Regions from separate parts of the Comamonas sp. 23 genome, predicted to be linked through region 2. Evidence: riboswitches for the same ligand, from Rfam matches in the RefSeq annotation. Region 2 holds a riboswitch; each other region holds the start of a gene.
The links. Region 2 has a riboswitch for cobalamin ahead of ACPEE1_RS02710 (ABC transporter substrate-binding protein). Riboswitches for the same ligand answer to the same signal wherever they lie in the genome.
Positions count from the first base shown of each region.

Region 1 (6,763 bases), 1.1 Mb from region 2:
TCACCTCGCGCGACAGGTCTTCGAGCGAGGAGTAGGGCATCACGCAGACCTCGGCATCTTCGAGCGCAATCGCGTCGCAGGAATGGCGGTCGTTGACGATGCCGTCCAGGCCGATGATCTCACCCGCCATCTGGAAGCCGGTGACCTGGTCGCGCCCGTCTTCGGTGGCGATGCTGGTCTTGAAGAAACCGGTGCGTATCGCATACAAGGAGGTGAAGGTCTCACCGTTGCGGAACAGCGCGCTGCCGCGCTTGATCTTGCGCCGGGTGGCGACGATCTCGTCGATGCGCTCCATCTGTTCGGCCGACAGTCCCACGGGCATGCACAGCTCGCGCAAATTGCAGCTGGAGCACGCTACTTTGATGGAGTTGGATGTCATGTATCAATACCCGTGAACAACTATTCAGATAGGAACGACGTTCCTTGGATGGGCCTATTGTGCGTGCTGGCGCCCAGAGGCTTCTTGATGTACATCAAGGACGCGTGGCAGGCCTTGGGGCACATTGGGGCGTCCGCTAGGAAGAAGAACCATGATTTCCCTGACCCCCGAACTGCTGTGCCGTTTTGATGTTCCCGGCCCCCGTTACACCTCGTATCCTACCGCAGACCGATTTGTTGAAGCCTTTGCTGCGAATGAGTACAAGCTGGCGCTGGCGCAACGCGGCACCGGTCTGGCGGGCCGGCTGTCGCCGCTGTCCTTGTATGTGCATGTGCCGTTCTGCGCCTCGCTGTGCTACTACTGCGCCTGCAACAAGATCATCACCAAGCACGCCGAGCGGGCCGACGAATACCTGGATTACCTCGAGCGCGAGCTGGACCTGCAACTGGCCCATGTCAGCGCCCGCCCGACCATCAGCCAACTGCACCTGGGTGGGGGCTCGCCCACCTTCCTGACCGATGCCGGCCTCAGCCGCCTGATGGATATGGTCAAAGAGCGTTTTCATCTGCAGCCCGGTGGCGAGTACGCGATCGAGGTCGACCCGCGCACTGTGAGCGGCGAGCGCCTGCAGCACCTGTACCGGCTCGGCTTCAACCGGCTGAGCTTTGGCGTGCAGGACTTTGACCCGCTGGTGCAAAAGGCGGTGCACCGCGAGCAGCCCGCTGACCAGGTGTTTGCCTTGGTCGAGCAGGCGCGCGCTATCGGCTTTGAATCCATCAATATCGATTTGATCTATGGTCTGCCCCAACAAAGCCCGGCCAGCTTTGTGCGCACCATGGAGCAGGTCAACGCGCTGCGGCCCGACCGCATTGCGCTGTATGCCTATGCGCACCTGCCCGAGCGCTTCAAGCCCCAGCGCCGCATCCAGGCCCAGGACCTGCCCAGCCCCGCCGACAAGCTGGCGATGCTGGCCCAGGCCCTGGCGGCGCTGGAAGCCGCCGGTTATGTGTATGTGGGCATGGACCATTTCGCCTTGCCCGACGATGCCTTGGCGGTGGCCAAGCGCCAGGGCCGCCTGCACCGCAACTTTCAGGGCTACAGCACCCAGCCCGATTGCGATCTTATGGCGCTGGGCGTGTCAGCCATCGGACGCATTGGCGCCACCTACAGCCAAAATGCCAAGACCCTGGAGGAGTACTACGACCTGATCGACCAGGGCCAGATTCCCGTGGTGCGTGGGCTGGCACTGACGCGCGACGACCTGCTGCGCCGCACGGTGATCATGGGCCTGATGTGCCAGGGGTGCCTGGCCATTGAATCGCTGGAGCAGGCCTGGCTGATTGATTTTGCGCAGTACTTTGCCGCCGAGCTGGCCCAGCTGCGTGAGCTGCAGGAGCAGGGCCTGGTGCAGCTGAGCGACGAATCGATCAATGTGACCGAGCTGGGCTGGTACTTTGTGCGTGGCGTCGCCATGGTGTTTGACAAGAACCTGCAGGCCGACCGCAACCGGGCGCGCTTCTCGCGGATTATCTGAGGGCAGGGCGTGGGCAGGCCTCAGCCCTGCCAGGCCGCCAGGCTCTTGTAGAGCATGTAGAGCGCCAGGCACAGCAAGATGCCGCCAAAGATCTTCTTGAGCTGGCCCACCGGCAGCCGGTGCGCGGCGCGGGCGCCCAGCGGCGCGGTCAGCACGCTGCAGGTGGCAATGGCGGCCAGGCCGGGCAGCCAGATATAACCCAGCGAATGCGGTGGCAGCCCCTGCAGGTGCAGGCCGGCCACCATGAAGCCGATGACATTGGTGACCGCAATCGGAAAGCCCAGCGCCGAGCTCGTGGCTACCGCGTTGTGCATCGGCACGCTGCACCAGGTCATGAAAGGCACGCTGATGAAGGCGCCGCCCGCGCCCACCAGGCCCGAGAGGCAGCCGATCACGCCACCCGCAGCCAGCTGGCCGGCCGTGCCCGGCATGGCGCGCATGGCCTGGCTGTTGGGCTTGCGGAACATGCGCAGTGCCGAGTAGCCAATGAACAGGCCAAAAAACAAACCCAGGTAGCTGCCCTTGAGCACCGCAAAAATACCCAGGCTGGCCAGCAGGCCGCCCAGCACAATGCCCGGGGCCAGGCGTTTGACAAGGTCCCAGCGCACCGCGCCATGCTGGTGGTGGGCGCGCACGCTGGACATCGAGGTGAAGACGATGGTCGCCATCGAGGTGGCAATCGCCATCTTGATCGCCAGCTCCGGCGCCACGCCCTGGGTGCCCAGGATGTAAGTGATGAAGGGCACCAGCACCATGCCGCCGCCAATGCCCAGCAGGCCCGCCAGAAAACCGCCGATCAGGCCCAGAAACGACAGCGGCAGCAAAACAAGAGGATCAGTCATGGCGCGCAGTAAAAAGGCCACCTGAAACAGGTGGCCTGAAACCCCGCTGTCGCGGAGAGGAGAAGACAGGTTGGGCGGAGCCTGCCCGAAAAATCAGGTGTTCGCAGCGGATCCACTGGACCGTCATCCTGAACCGGGGGTTCAGGTGGGCGAGGGCAACCTATCGTTGGGTTCATCTGACGCGAGACGATCACGCTCAATAGGTAATGTACCAAGCCCGTGCTCGTAGAGCATTGGTTCAAGGAACTATAAAGTCCAGCAGGGCTGCGAACGCTTTCATTGTAATCGCTCGCGCCTGCCGCACCCACCAAAACTGCAATTCAATGTGCCTGGATTGGTCAAAAAAGATAGCTGGTTAGCCAGATTGAGCAATGGGTGGCGTGATATTTTGCAGCCAGGCATTGCATGGCGCGGCAATCTGGTGTTGGCGCCTGCTCGCGGCAGTGCCTCAAGCGCTGGTGCCCAGGGTGTCGGCCGGTTGCGCGGGGGCCGGCGCCAGCGCCGCGTCCAGCCGTTGCATCACCGACTGCACACGGGGCGCATCCCAGTCCAGGCTCGCCTGGTCCCCAGGGGCGGTCTGGGCCTGAACCTCAACCATCGCGGCAGACTGCGCAGCAGCTTGCGCCTGCAGGGCGTCTGCGGTCTGGCTGAGCTGGCTGTTTTGCGCTTGCAAATCAAGCAGGTCAAAAGCGACATTGAGGGCCGCCAGCACAGCGATGCGCTCGCGGCCACGGATCTTGCCCGCGTCGCGGATGCCGCTCATGGCCTCATCGACATGCTTGACGGCAGCCAGCAGACGTGCTTCCTGGCCTTCGGGGCAGCCCAGCATATAGCTTTGCTGCATGATGTGTACTTCCAGCTGTTTCATCATTCGTCCTGGTCAAAGGTCTTGGGCAGGCGTTCGATCAGTGCATCCACGCGGGCGCGGGCCGCTGTCAGGCGCGATTGGAGGGAGTCGCGCTCCTGGGTCAGGGTGGTGACTTGCTCTTGCAATTGGGCGTGGGCGCGTTGCAAAGCCTCATGACGGCTCAGCAGTGCCTCCACCCGCTCAAGCATCAGATCCATAGAAGGCGTAGTGGCCATAGAGAGACAGTCTTCTTAAGTGCGCAATGGGTTTAACGCTAAAATTGTACCCGTTGGTGCTCGCCCCAGTGGTTCACATGGGGGCAGTTCAACGGGAAGCAGGAGCGCCGCTTGTGCCCTACAAGCCTTACGCAACCTGCGCTGCCCCCGCAACGGTAAGCGATGGTTGGCTTTTGCGCCATCCACAGCCACCACTATGCCACTGAATACCTTGAACAAGTGTTTGGGAAGGCGTGTGCTGTGTCATCGCCAGCCCGGATACCGGCCAACAATAGTGGAGGCGCGTGGCTGAGGCCTTGCCGCGGCTTCCGTGTTCCCCATTGCCGGCGGGGAGGCTGGCGCGGGGTGGTTCATCACCAACTCAGTGCATGTTTTCCTCTGCTTTTTCGACACGCCCCTGCGCGCGTCCCGCGCTTGCGCCCCGCTCGCGCACCCTCCATACCCCCCGTTTTTTGGCCTTGGCCATCGCAGCGGCGCTGCCCCTGTTTGCGCTGCCAGCACAGGCGCAGCAGGCCCCAGCCGCCCTGGAAACAGAGGGTAAAAACCTGCAAGAGATGGTGGTGACCGCCAACCGCATCGAGCAGCCGCTGTCCGATCTGGTGGCCGACATGTCCATCATCGATGCGCAGACCATCGAGCGCCAGGGCCCGGGCAGCGTGGCCGATGTGCTCGCGCGCGTGCCGGGCATCCAGATTTCGCGCAACGGCGGGCCGGGCACGACGACCAGCGTGTTCATGCGTGGCGCCGATTCGCGCTTTACCGCTGTCTATGTCGACGGCGTGCGCATGGACTCGCAATCGACTGGCGGCGCCTCCTGGCAATCGATTCCGCTGGCGCTGATCGATCGCATCGAAGTGCTGCGCGGCCCGGCCGCTGCCGTCTACGGCTCGGACGCGATGGGCGGCGTAGTGCAGATCTTCACCAAGAAAGGTGAGGGCGCGCCCCAGCCCTATGTCGGCCTGGGCGTTGGCAACCGGGGCACGTTCACGGCCGAGGCCGGTATCTCCGGCGGCGCCGACGGCTGGGATTACGCGCTGGGTCTGAACCGCTCGCAGACCGATGGCTTCAATGCCCGCACCGTGGCCACCGCCAACCCGGACAAGGACGACTACCGCAGCAATGCGGTCAGCGGCCGCCTGGGCTACCAGCTCAACGGCCAGCACCGGCTCGAAGCCACCTTGCTGGCCAGCGATGTGAACTCGGGCTACGACAGCAGCCTGACCGAGGACGACCGCAGCCTCAACAAGATGTATGCGCTGGGCCTGAACTGGCAGGCGCAGTGGACCGAGCACTACAGCACCAAGCTGCAGTTCAGCCAGTCGCGCGACTATTACGAGACCCGGCCCTCGCCCTACCAGACGGACACGCGCCTGCATAACTACCTGTTCCAAAATACCTGGCGCCTGGGCGTCCACACCTTGACGGCCGCACTGGAGCGGCGTGACGACGCGCTGACGAATGGCGGCATTGACCGCGACCGCCACCAGAATGCGCTGGCGCTGGGCTATGGCCTGAACACCGGCCCGCACACGGTGCAGCTGAATCTGCGCCGGGATGACGACAGCGAGTTCGGCGGCAAGACCACCGGCAGCGCTGCCTATGGCTATGCCTTTGCAACCAACTGGCGCGCCACCGCGACAGTGGGCACGGCCTTTCGCGCGCCCACGCTCTACCAGCGCTTTAGCGAATACGGCGACGCATCGCTGCAGCCCGAGAAAAGCCGCAATGCCGAGCTGGGCCTGCGCTGGGCGCAGGGTGCCGACAGCTTCTCGGCCACGGCCTACCGCAACCGGGTCACCAACCTGATCAACTTCTCGTCGCCCGGCAGTTGCGACAGCGAATTCGGCTGCTATGCCAATGTGGGCAAGGCACGCCTGGAAGGCATTACCTTGGCGGCCACGACCAAGCTGGGCGCGTTCAACCTGCATGGTTCGGTCGACTTCCAGAACCCGCGCGATACCGAAAACGACAAGCTGCTGGCGCGCCGCGCCAAGCGCTATGCCACCCTGGGCGCCGAGACGCGTGCAGCCGGTTGGACCTGGGCGGCCGACCTGCAGACCAGCGCCAAGCGCTTTGACAATGCCGCCAACACCAATGTGCTGGGCGGCTACACCTTGTTCAACCTGTCGGCGCAGACCGAGGTGGCCAAGGATGTGAACCTGATCGCCCGTATCAACAACCTGGCCGACAAGCGCTACCAGACCGCACGCACCTATGCCACCGAAGGTCGCAGCGTGTATGTGGGTGTGAAGTGGATGCCGCGCTGAGCGCAGAGGGGATAAGCCAGCCATGACAGAGACGACGGTTCAGGACCGCCCAACGGCCGCTTGCGTGGCACTGCTGATTGCGGCGCCCGCATCGGGCCAGGGCAAGACCACGGTGACGGCAGCCTTGGCGCGCCTGCATGCCCGCCAGGGCCGGCGGGTCCAGGTGTTCAAATGCGGCCCGGATTTTCTCGATCCGCAGTGGCTGCGCCTGGCCAGCGGCCAGCCCGTGCATGCGCTGGACCGCTGGATGAACGGTGAAGTGGATGTGCGCGCACGCCTGTTTCAGGCCGCGCAAAGCAACGATGTGCTGCTGATCGAAGGCGTGATGGGCCTGTTCGATGGTGCCAACAGCGCGGCCGAGCTGGCCAAGTCGCTGGGCATCTCCGCTGTGGTGGTGGTCGATGCATCGGCCATGGCCGCTACCTTTGGCGCCATTGCCCATGGCCTGCAGCACTATGACCCAGGCCTGCAGCTGGCCGGTGTGCTGGCCAACCGCGTGGCCACTGCCCACCATGGTGAGATGCTGCGCAGCGGCCTGCGCGACCCGGCACTGTGGCTGGGCGCGATGCACCAGGTGAGCCTCGATGCTGCGAAACCACGCGCCAACCTGCTGCCCGAGCGCCACCTGGGCCTGGTGGCAGCCCATGAGCTGCACGAC
Region 1 covers NZ_CP187127.1:1,708,079-1,714,841, forward strand. The annotation lists gene fnr (fumarate/nitrate reduction transcriptional regulator Fnr) at 1-379, opposite strand, end outside; gene hemN (oxygen-independent coproporphyrinogen III oxidase) at 531-1,913, shown strand; gene ACPEE1_RS07665 (sulfite exporter TauE/SafE family protein) at 1,934-2,755, opposite strand; gene ACPEE1_RS07670 (cell division protein ZapA) at 3,204-3,623, opposite strand; gene ACPEE1_RS07675 (hypothetical protein) at 3,623-3,838, opposite strand; cobalamin riboswitch at 3,878-4,122, shown strand; gene ACPEE1_RS07680 (TonB-dependent receptor domain-containing protein) at 4,207-6,105, shown strand; gene ACPEE1_RS07685 (cobyrinate a,c-diamide synthase) at 6,128-6,763, shown strand, end outside.
Region 1: it holds a riboswitch for cobalamin, as region 2 does, so the genes downstream of both, ACPEE1_RS07680 (TonB-dependent receptor domain-containing protein) here and ACPEE1_RS02710 (ABC transporter substrate-binding protein) in region 2, are expected to answer to the same signal.

Region 2 (6,763 bases):
GGCCAGCGCCGCCAGGCCGCTGCTGCGCGCCATCCATTTGAAATAAGTCATTGTCTTGTGTTGCCCAAAATTGCGATAGCGGTTCAGCGCGGCGCCGAGGCACGGCTGACGATGTCCTTGAAGCGCTGCTGCGCGCGCTCGGGCACCTCGGCGGGCACCTGCAGGCCGGGCAGCGGCGCATCGCCCACCTGCACCAGCATCACCATGCCCATGGCGTAATGGGGCAGGCACTGCACGCCATACAAACCTGCGGCATCAAAGCTGACCTCGATCTCCTCGTTGATCTTGCCCTTGAAGGGCTTGGCACCGGCGGGCGCCATGCCCGGGATGCTGACCGCATCGTGACCGCTGCTGCTAGCCAGGAACTTGACCTTGTCGCCCGGCTTGATCTGCAAAAACTCGGGCTCATAGGTCATTGCGCCGGTGGCGCTGCGGTTGCGCATCTTGACTTCAAAAGTCTCTGCGCCCGCCTGGCTGCACAGCAAGCTGCTCAACACAACAGGTAGCCAGATTCGGTGGTTCAGGGTGGGCATATCGGCTCACAGTCAGGAAGAAGAAAGCGGGCGAAAACGCAGCACGCGGCTGCCGTCCCAGGGGTCGACCAGCGCGCTGGCCTCGACGCGAAAAACTTGCGCCAGCAGCGCGGCATCGAGCACCTGCTCGGGCCTGCCCAGCGCAACGAGCCGGCCTTGCTGCATGACGGCCAGCCGGTCGCAGGCCAGCGCCTGGTTCAGGTCATGCAGGGCCACGACCTTGGTGACGGGCAAGGCGCGGATCAAGGCCATCAGCGACAGCTGCTGGTGGATATCGAGGTGGTTGCAGGGCTCATCGAGCAGCAGCACACCGGGCTGCTGCGCCAGCGCGCGTGCGATGTGCACACGCTGGCGCTCGCCGCCCGAGAGGCTGTGCCAGGCGCTGTGGCGGCGGTCCGCCATGCCCACGGCATCCAGGGCCTGCTGCACGGCCTCCCAGTCCTGCGCGGCAAAAGGCTGCAGCGCCGACAGCCAGGGCGTGCGCCCCAGCGCCACCGCGTCTTCGACGCTGATGGCATCCTGCGTCTCGGCCATCTGCGCCACCAGGGCCAGCTCGCGCGCAATGGCGCGGCGCCCCCTCTTGTGCAGCGGCTGACCCTGCAGCAGCACCTGGCCCTCGTTGGGCCGGATCACACCGGCGAGCAAGCGCAGCAGGCTGGATTTGCCCGAGCCGTTGGGGCCGATCAGCCCCAGCATTTCGTGGCGCTGCACCGGCAGGCTGAGCTGCTCGACAACCGGCCGGCCCTGCAGGCGCAGGCCCAGCGCACAGGCCTGCAACACGGGTTGATCCGCCGTGACCAGAGGTGCCGCCGTCATCCGCGCCTCCGCTGGCTTTTGAGCAGGATGACGGCAAACACCGGCGCCCCGACCAGGGCGGTGATGACGCCAATGGGCAGCACCTGGCCCCGGATCAGGGTGCGCGAGAGCACATCGGCGGCGATCAGAAACACCGCGCCCATCATCGCGCTGGCAGGCACCAGGCGGCCGTGGCTGACGCCGACCAGCATGCGCGCGGCATGTGGAATCACCAGGCCAACAAAGCCGATCGCGCCAACGATGGAGACCATGACGGCCGTCATCAGAGCCGCGGCCAGCAGCAGCACCAGTTGCACACGGCGCACCGGCACGCCCAGCGCGGCCGCCGATTCGCTGCCAAAGGTGAAGGCATCGAGCGCGCGCGTATGCAGCAGGCACAGCACCAGGCCGGGGATCGCGATGCAGGCGGTCAGAACGGTATCGGGCCAGCGCACGCCGCTCAGGCTGCCCAGCAGCCAGAACATGATGCCCCGGGCCTGCTCGGCACTGCCCGACTTGGTGATGATGAGCGAGGTCAGCGCATTGAACAGCTGCGAGCCCGCAATGCCGGCCAGCACAATCTGGCCGCTGTTGCGCAGCCCGCCGCTGCCGGCGGCGTGGGCCAGCAGGGCGACCAGTGCAAATGCGCAGAGCGCGCCAAAAAAGGCGCCCACGGTCATCGAGATGGCGCCCGCGCCGATGCCCACGACGGTCACCAGCACTGCGCCGGTGGAGGCCCCGGCAGAGATGCCGAGCAAATAGGGTTCGGCCAGCGCATTGCGCAGCAGCGATTGCAAAATGACGCCCGAGACCGCCAGGCCCGCGCCGCAGCTGGCCGCCACCAGCGCGCGGGGCAGGCGGTAGTTCCAGACAATGCCCTGGCTGATGGGATCGATGGCGTAGTGGGCACCGGCCAGCTTGTTGGCCAGCACCTGCAGCACCAGGCTGGGCGACAGCGCCGTCTCGCCAATGGCGATGCCCAGCGCCACGCTCAGCAGCATCGCCAGTGCCGCGCCCAGGCACCAGGCGGCCCCATGCAGCGGCCTGCGCAGCGCCGATGGGCGCGCTGATGCCGTTGCCACCATTATGCAGAGCCTTGCATCAGCGGCTGATCAACGCGCGGCCGCTGGGCCGAGCTTGCGTACCGCATCGCTGATCTGCTCCATGCCATCGACCAGGCGGATCGAGCCTTGCAGCGCATCGGCATCAACAATGACGATGCGGTTGTTCTTGACCGCATCCATGTGCTGGGTGACCGGGTCCATCTTCAGAAACTCCAGCTTCTTTTGGTAGTCGTCCGCAGGGAAGCGGCGGCGGTCCATGCGGGCGATCACCAGGACCGAGGGGTTGGCCTTGGCAATCGTCTCCCAGCCCACGGTGGGCCATTCTTCGGACGAGTCGACGATATTGCGCAGGCCCAAGGTCTGCAGCATGTAGCCGGCAACGCCATTCTTACCAGCCATATACGGGTCGATGGCCAGATCGGCGCTGGAGAACCACAGCGCAGCCGAGAGGTTCGGCTGCTGCGCCGCCTGGACCTTGGCGACCGCTTTGGCCTGGCGCTCGCGCAGGTCCTTGACCAGGCGCTCGCCCTGGGGCTGCACATCAAAGAGCTGCGCCAGTTGCGTGATGCTCTTGTAGAGCGCCTGCACATCGTAGGCCGCGGTGCGGGTGCCATCGGCGCCCTTGAGGTTGTTCTTGCCTTCACAGTCGGAGGGCATCGCATAGGTGGCAATGCCCAGGTCATGGAACTGCTCGCGCGTGCCCACGACGCCGTCCTTGCCGACCATCCACTCGAACTGCGACACCACCAGTGCCGGGCGCTTGCCGATCACCGACTCGAAGCTCGGGTCGTTGTCCGCAAGGCGTGGCACCTTGTCATTGATCGCCTTGAACTGGGGCAGCACGGCGTTGAACCACAGCGAGGTGCCCACCAGCTTGTCGCCCAGACCCAGCGCATACAGCATCTCGGTGCCGGCCTGGCCGATGGTGACGACCGAGGCGGGCGCCTGCTTGAGGGACACCGCGTAGCCGCAGTTGTGCAGCTGCATCGGATAAGGGGCAGCCCAGGCGGACAGCGAGGTGAATACACAGGTAGCCAACAGGGCAGGCAGCGCAAAACGGCGAACAGGCATCGGAATCGTCTCTCCAGGTAGAGGCTGGGCATGCGGGCCGTGCGAGCCGATCCGGTGCGGGGCGCTGCCCGGTGGAGCCAGGACAGGCTTGCGCAGACGAGACGCTGCTCACCGCCCGGACACCCCGCCGGTCATGATCAAAACACACGCACATCCGCCATGAATGGGTTTGCATCACCGGTGTTTGCGATGTTCGCCTTGCAGCGCGCAAACCGGTGGCATGCCTGTTTCTCTGTGCAAACCAGGGGCTTGCCAGTGGGTTGTGAATGCATGACCTTGGCAGGTCTCCTGACTGGCCGGTCTGCGCAGACCATCGCCTTCCCGAACCGCAGTTCAGTGGCGCATGGATGGCCTGCTCGTGGCCTACAGTTGCGGGGGCAGTTCCGTTTGGGGCGCTGGCTGCCGGCTCGCGCTCCCTGGATTCCCTCATGCCCCGGCACCCTGCCGTGCGCATGTTCTTGCGAAACCAAAGTGGCTGTACTGTAGCCGATTTACAGGGCCTGCATGCTAAGCTGCAGGCCGTTTGATGGCCATGAACCACCCACCCACTACACCCAGCGCATACGGCATCCGCCGCGTTGAACATCTCGCGCCGGTGGCGGCCTTTTTGCAGGCGGCGCGCCAAACCATGTTTGGCGATCGGGTCGATACCAACACGCCGCAGGCCGACCTGCGCGACTTTGCCTCGGTCTACGCATCGCCCGGCGGCTGCATGCTGGCGGCCTGGCAGGGCGACCGCGTCATCGGCAGCATTGCCTACCGCGCCTATGACGGGCGCTTTGCCCATCTGACCGTGCCCAGTGCAGGCACCGCCGAGGTGGTGCGCCTGTATGTGGACCCGGCCTGGCGCCGGCAAGGCCTGGCTGGCGTGCTGTTCGCGCAGCTGCGTCAGCGGGCGCTGCAGCAGGGTGTGCAGCGGCTCTACCTGCACACGCATCCTTTTTTGCCAGGCGCGCAAACCTTCTGGCAGCGCCAGGGTTTTATCACCCTGCACCAGGATGCCGACCCGCTGTGGCAAACCATCCATATGCAGCAGGTGCTGCAGACGGGGCCTGCTCCGACGCATCCGGTACGGGCGTAAAAAAACCACCGCATGCGGTGGTTTTCCTGTGGCAGTTGCGCAAACAGCGGATCAGCGCTTCTTGCGGTATTTTTGCAGGGCGGCAATCTGGGCGGCCATGACGGACAGCTCGGATTGGGCCTTGGCCAGGTCAAGCTCGCCCTTGGCGTTCTTGAGGGCTTCTTCAGCCTTTTGCTTGGCTTCAACCGCTTTTTGCTCGTCCAGGTCCTTGCCGCGCACAGCGGTGTCGGACAGCACGGTCACGCAGTCGGGTTGCACTTCGAGAATGCCACCAGCCACGAAGATGAACTCTTCGCCGCCGTCGGCCTTCTCAATGCGCACCGAACCCGGCTTGATGCGGGTGATCAACGGCGTGTGGCGGGCGTAGATACCGAGTTCGCCCATTTCACCAGGCAAAGCCACAAAGCGGGCTTCGCCGGAGAAGATGGATTCTTCAGCACTGACCACATCAACGTGGAAGGTGTTCATCTTTGATCCTCAGAGTGAAAAAGAAACTAGTTTGCGAGCAGGGCTGCGTGCGGCAGCCCGTTCTGCAAAGCTTAGATCTTCTTCGCCTTCTCGATGGCTTCGTCGATCGTGCCAACCATGTAGAAGGCTTGCTCGGGCAGGTGGTCGCACTCGCCGTTGACGATCATCTTGAAGCCGCGGATGGTTTCCGACAGCGGCACGTACTTGCCTGGAGCGCCCGTGAACACTTCAGCAACGTGGAAAGGCTGCGACAGGAAACGCTGGATCTTGCGAGCGCGGGCCACGACGAGCTTGTCTTCGGGAGCCAGTTCGTCCATACCCAGAATCGCAATGATGTCGCGCAGTTCGGTGTAGCGCTGCAGGGTACCCTGCACTTGGCGGGCGACCGAGTAGTGCTCTTCACCGACCACTTGGGGGTCCAGCTGGCGGCTGGTCGACGCCAGGGGGTCCACCGCAGGGTAGATACCCAGCGAAGCAATGTCACGCGACAGCGCCACGGTGGAGTCCAAGTGGGCGAAGGTCGTTGCTGGCGATGGATCGGTGTAATCGTCCGCTGGCACGTACACGGCCTGGATCGAGGTGATCGAACCCACCTTGGTCGAGGTGATACGCTCTTGCAGACGGCCCATTTCTTCGGCCAGCGTAGGCTGGTAGCCCACGGCCGAAGGCATACGGCCCAGCAGTGCGGACACTTCGGTACCGGCCAGCGTGTAGCGGTAGATGTTGTCCACGAAGAACAGCACGTCCTTGCCTTCGTCACGGAACGCTTCAGCCATGGTCAGGCCGGTCAGCGCCACGCGCAGACGGTTTCCTGGTGGCTCGTTCATCTGGCCGTACACCATGGCAACCTTCGAGTCGTTGAGCGACTCCTGGTTCACCACACCGGCGTCCGACATTTCGTGGTAGAAGTCGTTACCTTCACGGGTACGCTCACCCACGCCGGCGAACACGGACAGACCGCTGTGCGCCTTGGCGATGTTGTTGATGAGCTCCATCATGTTCACGGTCTTGCCCACACCGGCACCACCGAACAGACCGACCTTACCGCCCTTGGCGAACGGGCACACCAGGTCAATCACCTTGATGCCGGTTTCCAGCAGTTCCTGTGCAGGGGCCAGCTCGTCATAAGCGGGCGCCTTGCGGTGGATGGAAGCGGTCAAGGTCTGGTCCACAGGACCGCGTTCGTCGATGGGGTTACCCAGCACGTCCATGATGCGGCCAAGGGTTGCCTTGCCCACGGGCACGGTGATCGCCTTGCCGGTGTTGGTGACCATCAGGCCACGCTTGATACCGTCCGACGAGCCCAGCGCAATGGTACGCACCACGCCGTCGCCCAGCTGCTGCTGCACTTCCAGCGTCAGGGCAGTGCCTTCGAGCTTCAGTGCGTCATACACGTTAGGCACGCTGCCGTGGGGGAACTCAACGTCCACCACCGCACCGATACATTGAACAATCTTGCCTTGTACTTGAGCCATTTGTTGCTCCAATATTGATTTCAGTCGAGCTGTATTACACAGCCGCGGCGCCTGCGACGATTTCCGACAACTCGGTCGTAATCGCAGCCTGACGCGTCTTGTTGTAGATCAGCTTCAACTCGTTGATGACGTTGCCGGCGTTGTCGGTAGCGGCCTTCATGGCCACCATGCGCGCAGACTGCTCGGAAGCCATGTTGTCTGCAACGGCCGAATAGATCAGCGATTCCGCATAACGCACGAGCAGCTCGTCGATCACACTTTGCGCATCGGGCTCGT
Region 2 covers NZ_CP187127.1:619,041-625,803, reverse strand. The annotation lists gene ACPEE1_RS02730 (OprD family outer membrane porin) at 1-51, opposite strand, end outside; gene ACPEE1_RS02725 (pseudoazurin) at 84-497, opposite strand; gene ACPEE1_RS02720 (ABC transporter ATP-binding protein) at 546-1,349, opposite strand; gene ACPEE1_RS02715 (FecCD family ABC transporter permease) at 1,346-2,410, opposite strand; gene ACPEE1_RS02710 (ABC transporter substrate-binding protein) at 2,441-3,463, opposite strand; cobalamin riboswitch at 3,725-3,949, opposite strand; gene ACPEE1_RS02705 (GNAT family N-acetyltransferase) at 3,996-4,544, shown strand; gene ACPEE1_RS02700 (F0F1 ATP synthase subunit epsilon) at 4,596-5,012, opposite strand; gene atpD (F0F1 ATP synthase subunit beta) at 5,084-6,487, opposite strand; gene atpG (F0F1 ATP synthase subunit gamma) at 6,522-6,763, opposite strand, start outside.

Region 3 (6,763 bases), 2.2 Mb from region 2:
GGCATGCCGGCCCGCTGGGCGCCGGGCTGCGACCTATAATCATCGCCAGCCCGGGCTCTGCCTCTCCTGGCCTGGCGCTCCTCCATGAAATACAAGCTCCCGCCCCTGCAGCCACTGCGCGTGTTCGAGTCCGTCTACCGCCATGGCTCGATCCGCAAGGCGGCCGACGAGCTGTGCCTGACGCCACAGGCCGCCAGCCAGCAACTCAAGCAATTGGAAAGTGCGCTGGATGTGCAACTTTTCGAGCGCGGCGCGCGGGGCCTGGCGGCCAGCGCCGAGGCGCAGACCTTGTACCACTATGTGGAGCAGGGGCTCGATGCACTGAGCCAGGGGCTGGAAGCCGTGCGCTCCCACTACAAGGCTGCGCAGTTCCATATCCAGGTCAGCCCATACTTTGCAACCCAGTACCTGATCCGCTCGCTGCCCTCGTTCACCAAGGATTACCCGGAGCTCGATCTGCGCATCTCCATCGGTGTGGAGCTGCCTTCGTTCGATAGCGGCGATCTGGATGCAGCCATTGTCTGGGGCTACGGCGGTGTGGACCACCTCGATGAAACGCCGCTGCTCGAAGACCTCAAGGTGATCGTGGCTGCGCCGCAGCTGCTGGCCGAGCACCCGGTGGAGACAGCGCAGGATTTGCCGCACCACCGGCTGATATCGCCGCTGACGCACAACAGTCTGTGGCAGGACATTTATGCGATGCTGGGCCTGGAGCCCGGCGGCAAGCATGTCAGCCCCATGCTGCTGCACACGCACGATGCGATGCTGCAAGCCGTTCTCAGCGGGCAGGGCGTGGGCCTGCTGTCCTATGTCGATGCGCTCAGCTATATCCACAGCGGCAAGCTGCTCGCACCCTTTGGGGCCGAGCTGCTGCGCCAACTGCCGATGGACAGAACGCCCAAGTTCCACCTCTACACCCGCCGGGGCGGGGGAGAGCGCCCAATCCAGGCCAGCTTTCGGCAGTGGCTGCTGGGCCAGCTGCGCAGCACTGACTTCATCGGCTATGCGACGCGGCTGCCGCAGGGCTGATACAGCCACTGGGGCATGCGCTGTATCGCCCAGCTGACACAGGCCATGGCCAAAAGGCACTGCCCGGGCTTGCGGCTGGTACACTGGCTGCGCTTTGAAAAAAGCCTATCTACAGGTGCTCGCATGCGAGTGAAACGGGAACAAGGTCGGGAGTGCGCTCCCCCAAGCCTTGGCTGCCCCCGCAACGGTAGACAGGAAACGTAGCCGATGCGGCCCGCTCCCACGCGGGCCCAGTCACTGGGGTTGAGAGAGTGTCCACGCCTGCCAGGCAATAAGACACCCGCACCCTGGGAAGACCGGCTACCGGGTCAGCGCCTGCGCTGCACCGCCTGTAAGCCCGGAGACCGGCCTGTTCCTAGTCGCAGTGCGCGCTGTGCCTCTGGCCAGCACGTGCTCTCTCAACTGTCTGCGGGGTGTGGACGGCGGTTCTTCGCGCGACCCCGTCTTGGGGGGTGACCGCGTGCAGTGCAGCCCCCGCATCAGGCAGTTAGCGCCTTTTGTTCAAATGACTGCAGTTCCTTTTCCGAAAAACCGGCTCCTGGCCGCCCAGCGGCTCTCTTCCTCCTTGCGCCTGGTAGGCAGCTCCTGTGTTCTGTGTTTGCCCGCCTTGGGCATCGCAGTAGCCCATGCCCAAGAAGCCTCACTGCCTGAAGTGGTGGTGAGCGACCAGCGCAGCGAGCCCAATGCGCTCCAGCTGCCGTCGACCTCGGCGAGCAAGCTGGCCGTGCCGCTGCAGGACCTGCCCGCCAGTGTCAGCTCGGTCTCGGCCGTGCAGGTACAAGAGCGTGCCGACTACGAGGTGGTCGATGCCGTGGGCCGCAGCGTGGGCCTGAGTGCCAATGGCACGCCTGGCAATGGCGGGCTGTCGTTCTCCAGCCGGGGCTTTACCGGTGTGAACTCGGTCGGCGTGGCCGAAGACGGGCTGAGCCTGGGGGTTGCAGCCGGCACCGTGGCCTATCCCAATTCCAGCTGGGGCTATGAGCGCTTTGATGTGCTGCGCGGCCCCGCATCGCTGATGTACGGCAGCGGCACCATGGGCGCCACGGTGAACGCGGTGCGCAAGGAACCCAGCCGCAGTACATCGACCGAAGTGCTGCTGGGCGCTGGCTCCCACGGCACCGCCCGCGCGGGCCTGGGCAGCACCGGCGCGCTGAGCGACAGCCTGAGCTACCGCCTGGATGTTTACGGCGATCGCACCGATGGCGAGCGCCAACTGGGAAACAGCGACAGCAAGAAGATCATGAGCGCCATCCGCTGGCAGGCGAGCAGCGATCTGCGCCTGGACCTGACGGCCGATGTCAGCGACCAAAGGCCCGAGCGCTACTTTGGCACCCCGGTGGTCGATGGCAAGCCGGTGGCGGCGCTGGGCGACCGCAATTTCAACTTTCTCGACAGCGACATCCACTACAAGGACCAGCGCTACAAATTGAGGGCCGAGTGGAATGTGAGCGAGGCGCTGGTGCTGCGCAACGAGACCTACCATATGAAGGCCGACCGCCACTGGAAGAACATCGAAGGCTATGACTACGATGCCAGCACGCGCACGGTTCACCGCTACGACTACCTGGAGATCGGCCACGACCTGGAGCAAAGCGGCAACCGCTTAGGCGCCGTTTTCAAGCCCGGCCAGCATGAGATAGCGATGGGCTGGGATGTGTCGCAGGCCAAGTTCACTGCGCTCAACAGCTCGCCCTATACCGGTGAATCCGATGTGCCGCTGACCGGTAGCACCAGTGGCTACTGGGACAGCCCAGACCCTTACAAGCCGCGCATGACCTCGCGCATCCGCCAAAACGCCTTCTACCTGGAAGACGCCTGGAAGCTGGGCGAGCAGTGGCTGCTGATGGCCGGCCTGCGCCGCGACCTCTATGATTTTGACCGCATGGATTTGCTGAGCCAAGCCCGCTTTGACAAGACCTTGGGCGGCACCTCTTGGCGCCTGGGCCTCACGCACAAGCTGGACCAGAACACCAGCCTCTATGCCCAGGTCAGTACCGGCCATGACCCGGTCAACAGCCTGCTGTCGCTGACCCAGTCGCAAACCGGCTTTACATTGAGCAAAGGCCGCCAGGTGGAAGTGGGCATCAAGCAGCAGCTGCCCAATGGCCAGGGCGAATGGACCCTGGCGGTCTTTGATATCCGCAAGAAGGACATCATCACCCGCGATCCGGACCGGCCAGCGCTGTTGATCCAGGGCGGCAAGCAGTCGTCCAAGGGGATCGAGCTGGCAGGCAGCTGGCGGGCGACCAAGGCCTGGCGCTTCGAGGGCAACCTGGGCTATGCGGATGCCCAGTTCGACGAGCTGCTCGAAGGCGCCACAGCCATTGACCGCGCTGGCAACCAGCCGGCCAATGTACCGCGCTACACGGCCAATGCCTGGGCCCATTACCAGACGGGCGATTGGCGCGCATCGCTGGGCCTGCGCCATGTTGCCAGCCGCTACACCAGCAATGCCAATACCGCGCAGCTCCCCGCCTACACGGTGGCCGATGCGGTGCTGGGCTGGAACCTGAACCGCACAACCACCTTGAACCTGGTGGGCCGCAATCTGGCCAACAAACGCTATGCTGCATCGTCCTACGGCTCGCAATGGCTGATGGGCAATGGCCGCAGCTTTGAGCTAATGGCCCATCTGCGTTTCTGAGCAAGGTAGAGCATGACCACAAGCGCTTCCCGGCAAACCCTGCGTGCCCTGGCGGCAGCTGCTGCCCTGGTGCTGACCGGCTGCGACCGGCCAGGGGGCCAGCAGCCGCCCAGCCGCCCCAGCCAGGCGGCGGCCATCCCCATGGCCGAAGCGGCAGCAGTGCCCGCAGGCCTGCGGGCTGCGCCGTTGGAGATCGATGTCTGCGGCCAGCCCCAGCGCTATGACCGGGTGCCGCAGCGTGCCATCACGCACGATGTGAACATCACCGAGATGTTCCTGTTTCTGGGCCTGGGGCCCAGGCTGGTCGGCTACTCGGGCATACCGTCGCGCAAGGAAATCAGCCCCGAGCTGATGACCCAGCTCGCCCAGGTGCCCAAGCTGTCATCGCAGGACATGAACCTGGAAAACATGCTCGAGGCCCGCGCCGACTTTGTGTTTGGCGGCTGGAGCTATGGCTTTCGCCCCGGCGGGGTGACGCCCGAGCTGCTGGCCCAGCATGGCGTGGCCAGCTATGTGCTGTCCGAGTCCTGCATCCATGTGCAAAAGCGCGAGCGTGTGGCGCTGGGCGACACCTTGGCAGACCTGCGCAATGTGGCGCGTATCTTTGCTATCGAAGCCCAAGCGCAAGGGCAGATTGACAAATTGCAGGCCTCGATCGACCAGCTGGCCGCGCAGATGCAGGGCAATACGCACAGGCCGCGCATCTTTGTGTTTGACAGCGGCGAGAAGATACCCACGACCGTGGGCGGTTTTGGCATGCCCCAGGCCATGCTCGATGCCGCAGGCGGCAGCAATATCTTTGCCGACATCGCCAGCAACTGGCCCAAGGGCAACTGGGAGGATGTGATCACCCGCGATCCGGAATGGATCATCATCATCGACTATGGCCGGCCCAGCGCCCAGGGCAAGATCGATTTTCTGCGCGCCAAGCCTGAGCTGGCTGGGGTGTCTGCGATCCGCGAGCAGCGCTTTTTTGTCATCAGCTATGCCGAAGCCACCCCAGGCCCGCGCAATGTGCATGTGGCCCAGCGCCTGGCTGCCGCCCTGCACCCGGATCGCCGTATCACCGTGGACTCCGTTCCCTGGCTGCCTGCAGCGGAGCCCAAGCCGTGAGCCATGCGCCGGGCTGCGACGGCCTGCATGAACGCCAGCGGCGCGCGCCCTGGTCCTTGGCGCTGTGCCTGCTGCTGCTCTTGGCCCTGCTGCTGGCCAGCGGCCTGGCCGCCATCACCTGGGGCTCGGCATCGCTGCACGCGTCAACGGTGTGGTCGGTCATCTGGCAGCAGCTGCTGGGCGGCGGGTGGCAGCCCGATGCTGGGCAGGGCGGCATCAGCCAGCAGCACTACCAGATTGTCTGGATGGTGCGCATGCCCCGGGTGCTGCTCGCGGCGCTCGTCGGCACCGGCCTGGCCGTCGTGGGCGTGGTGATGCAGGCGATGGTGCGCAACCCGCTGGCCGACCCCTACATGCTGGGCGTGTCCTCGGGGGCATCGGTGGGGGCAGTCTCGGTGCTGGCCTATGGCAGCCTGGCGGCGGCTGGCCTTTATGCGATCACCGCAGGCGCCTTTATCGGTGCACTGCTGGCTACCGCCCTGGTCTATGCGCTGGCCCAGCAGCAGGGGCGCCTGCACGCGACCCGGCTGATCCTGAGCGGCGTGGCCATCGGCTACATGCTGATGGGGGTCACGAGCCTCATCACGTTGACGGCCGGACAGCGCGAGCTGGCCAATGCCTTGCTGACCTGGACCTTGGGCAGCCTGGCCGCAACGCAGTGGAGCGCCCTGGGCCTGCCCGCAGCCGTGCTGGGCCTGGGCCTGCTGTGGCTGCTGCTCTGCGCCCGCCAGCTCAATGCCTTGCTGATCGGCGATGAGGGCGCGGCCACCTTGGGGCTGAACACTGCCAGCCTGCGCCTGCAATTGTTTGTGGTGGTGTCGCTGCTGACGGGCACCATGGTGGCGGTGAGTGGCGCCATCGGCTTTGTCGGTCTGGTCATCCCCCATATCACGCGCATGCTGGTGGGCAGCGACCACCGCCGCGTGCTACCGGTCAGCGCCTTGATGGGGGCGAGCTTTCTGGTGCTGGTCGATCTGGCCGCGCGCACCTGGTTTTCGCCCAGCGAGCTACCCGTGGGCGTCATCACCTCGCTCATTGGCGGGCCCTTCTTTATCTGGATGCTGTGGCGCCGCACCAGTGCGATGCCGGGAGACAGCGCATGATGCTGACGGCCAGCAACCTGTCCTGGACCGCCGGCCACGGCGCCCAGGCCACGCAAATCGTGCGCCAAGCCAGCCTGCAAGTGGCAAAGGGCGAATGTGTCGGTCTGGTCGGCCCCAATGGCTGCGGTAAATCGACGTTGATGCGCATGCTCTACCGCGTGCTGCAGCCCCAGGCCGGTGGCCGCATACAGCTGCAGGGCCGCGATATCTGGCAGATGAGCGCCCGCCAGTTTGCACAGCAGGCGGCCGTGCTGGGCCAGGAGTCTGGCCTGGGCTTTGACTGCACGGTGCAGGAGCTGGTGATGATGGGCCGCTACCCGCACCAGTCGCGCTGGGCGAGGGACAGTGCCCGGGACAAGGCCATCGTCAGCGACTGCCTGGCCCAGGTGCGGGCCAGCAATTTGGCAGGCCATCCGCTGTCCTCGCTCTCGGGCGGCGAGCGCCAACGTGTGCTGCTGGCCCGCGCACTGGCCCAGCAGCCCCAGCTTTTGTTTCTGGACGAGCCCACCAACCACCTGGATATCCAGTTCCAGCTGGAGCTGCTCAGCCTGGTGCGTGCCTCGGGCTGCACGGTGCTGATCGTGGTGCATGACCTGAACCTGGCCGCGCAGTTCTGCGACCGCCTCTATGTGATGCAGGACGGCGCGATCGAGGCCGAAGGCTGGCCAGAGCAGGTGCTGACGCCGCAGACCATTGCACGGGTGTTCCAGGTCGAGTCCCTGGTGGACCGCCATCCGCGCCTGGACAAGGCCCGTGTTAGCTACTGGATGGACAAACCCCATGGCTAAACCACCCGATGCCTTGTTGCTGCTGGGCCGGGGCGGCCTGGGGTCCGCCGCCAAGAACGAATTGCAGGCCTTGCTGCAGGCCTGCC
Region 3 covers NZ_CP187127.1:2,769,288-2,776,050, forward strand. The annotation lists gene ACPEE1_RS12435 (LysR substrate-binding domain-containing protein) at 85-1,029, shown strand; cobalamin riboswitch at 1,126-1,396, shown strand; gene ACPEE1_RS12440 (TonB-dependent receptor) at 1,637-3,673, shown strand; gene ACPEE1_RS12445 (ABC transporter substrate-binding protein) at 3,686-4,786, shown strand; gene ACPEE1_RS12450 (FecCD family ABC transporter permease) at 4,783-5,889, shown strand; gene ACPEE1_RS12455 (ABC transporter ATP-binding protein) at 5,886-6,677, shown strand; gene ACPEE1_RS12460 ((2Fe-2S) ferredoxin domain-containing protein) at 6,670-6,763, shown strand, end outside.
Region 3: it holds a riboswitch for cobalamin, as region 2 does, so the genes downstream of both, ACPEE1_RS12440 (TonB-dependent receptor) here and ACPEE1_RS02710 (ABC transporter substrate-binding protein) in region 2, are expected to answer to the same signal.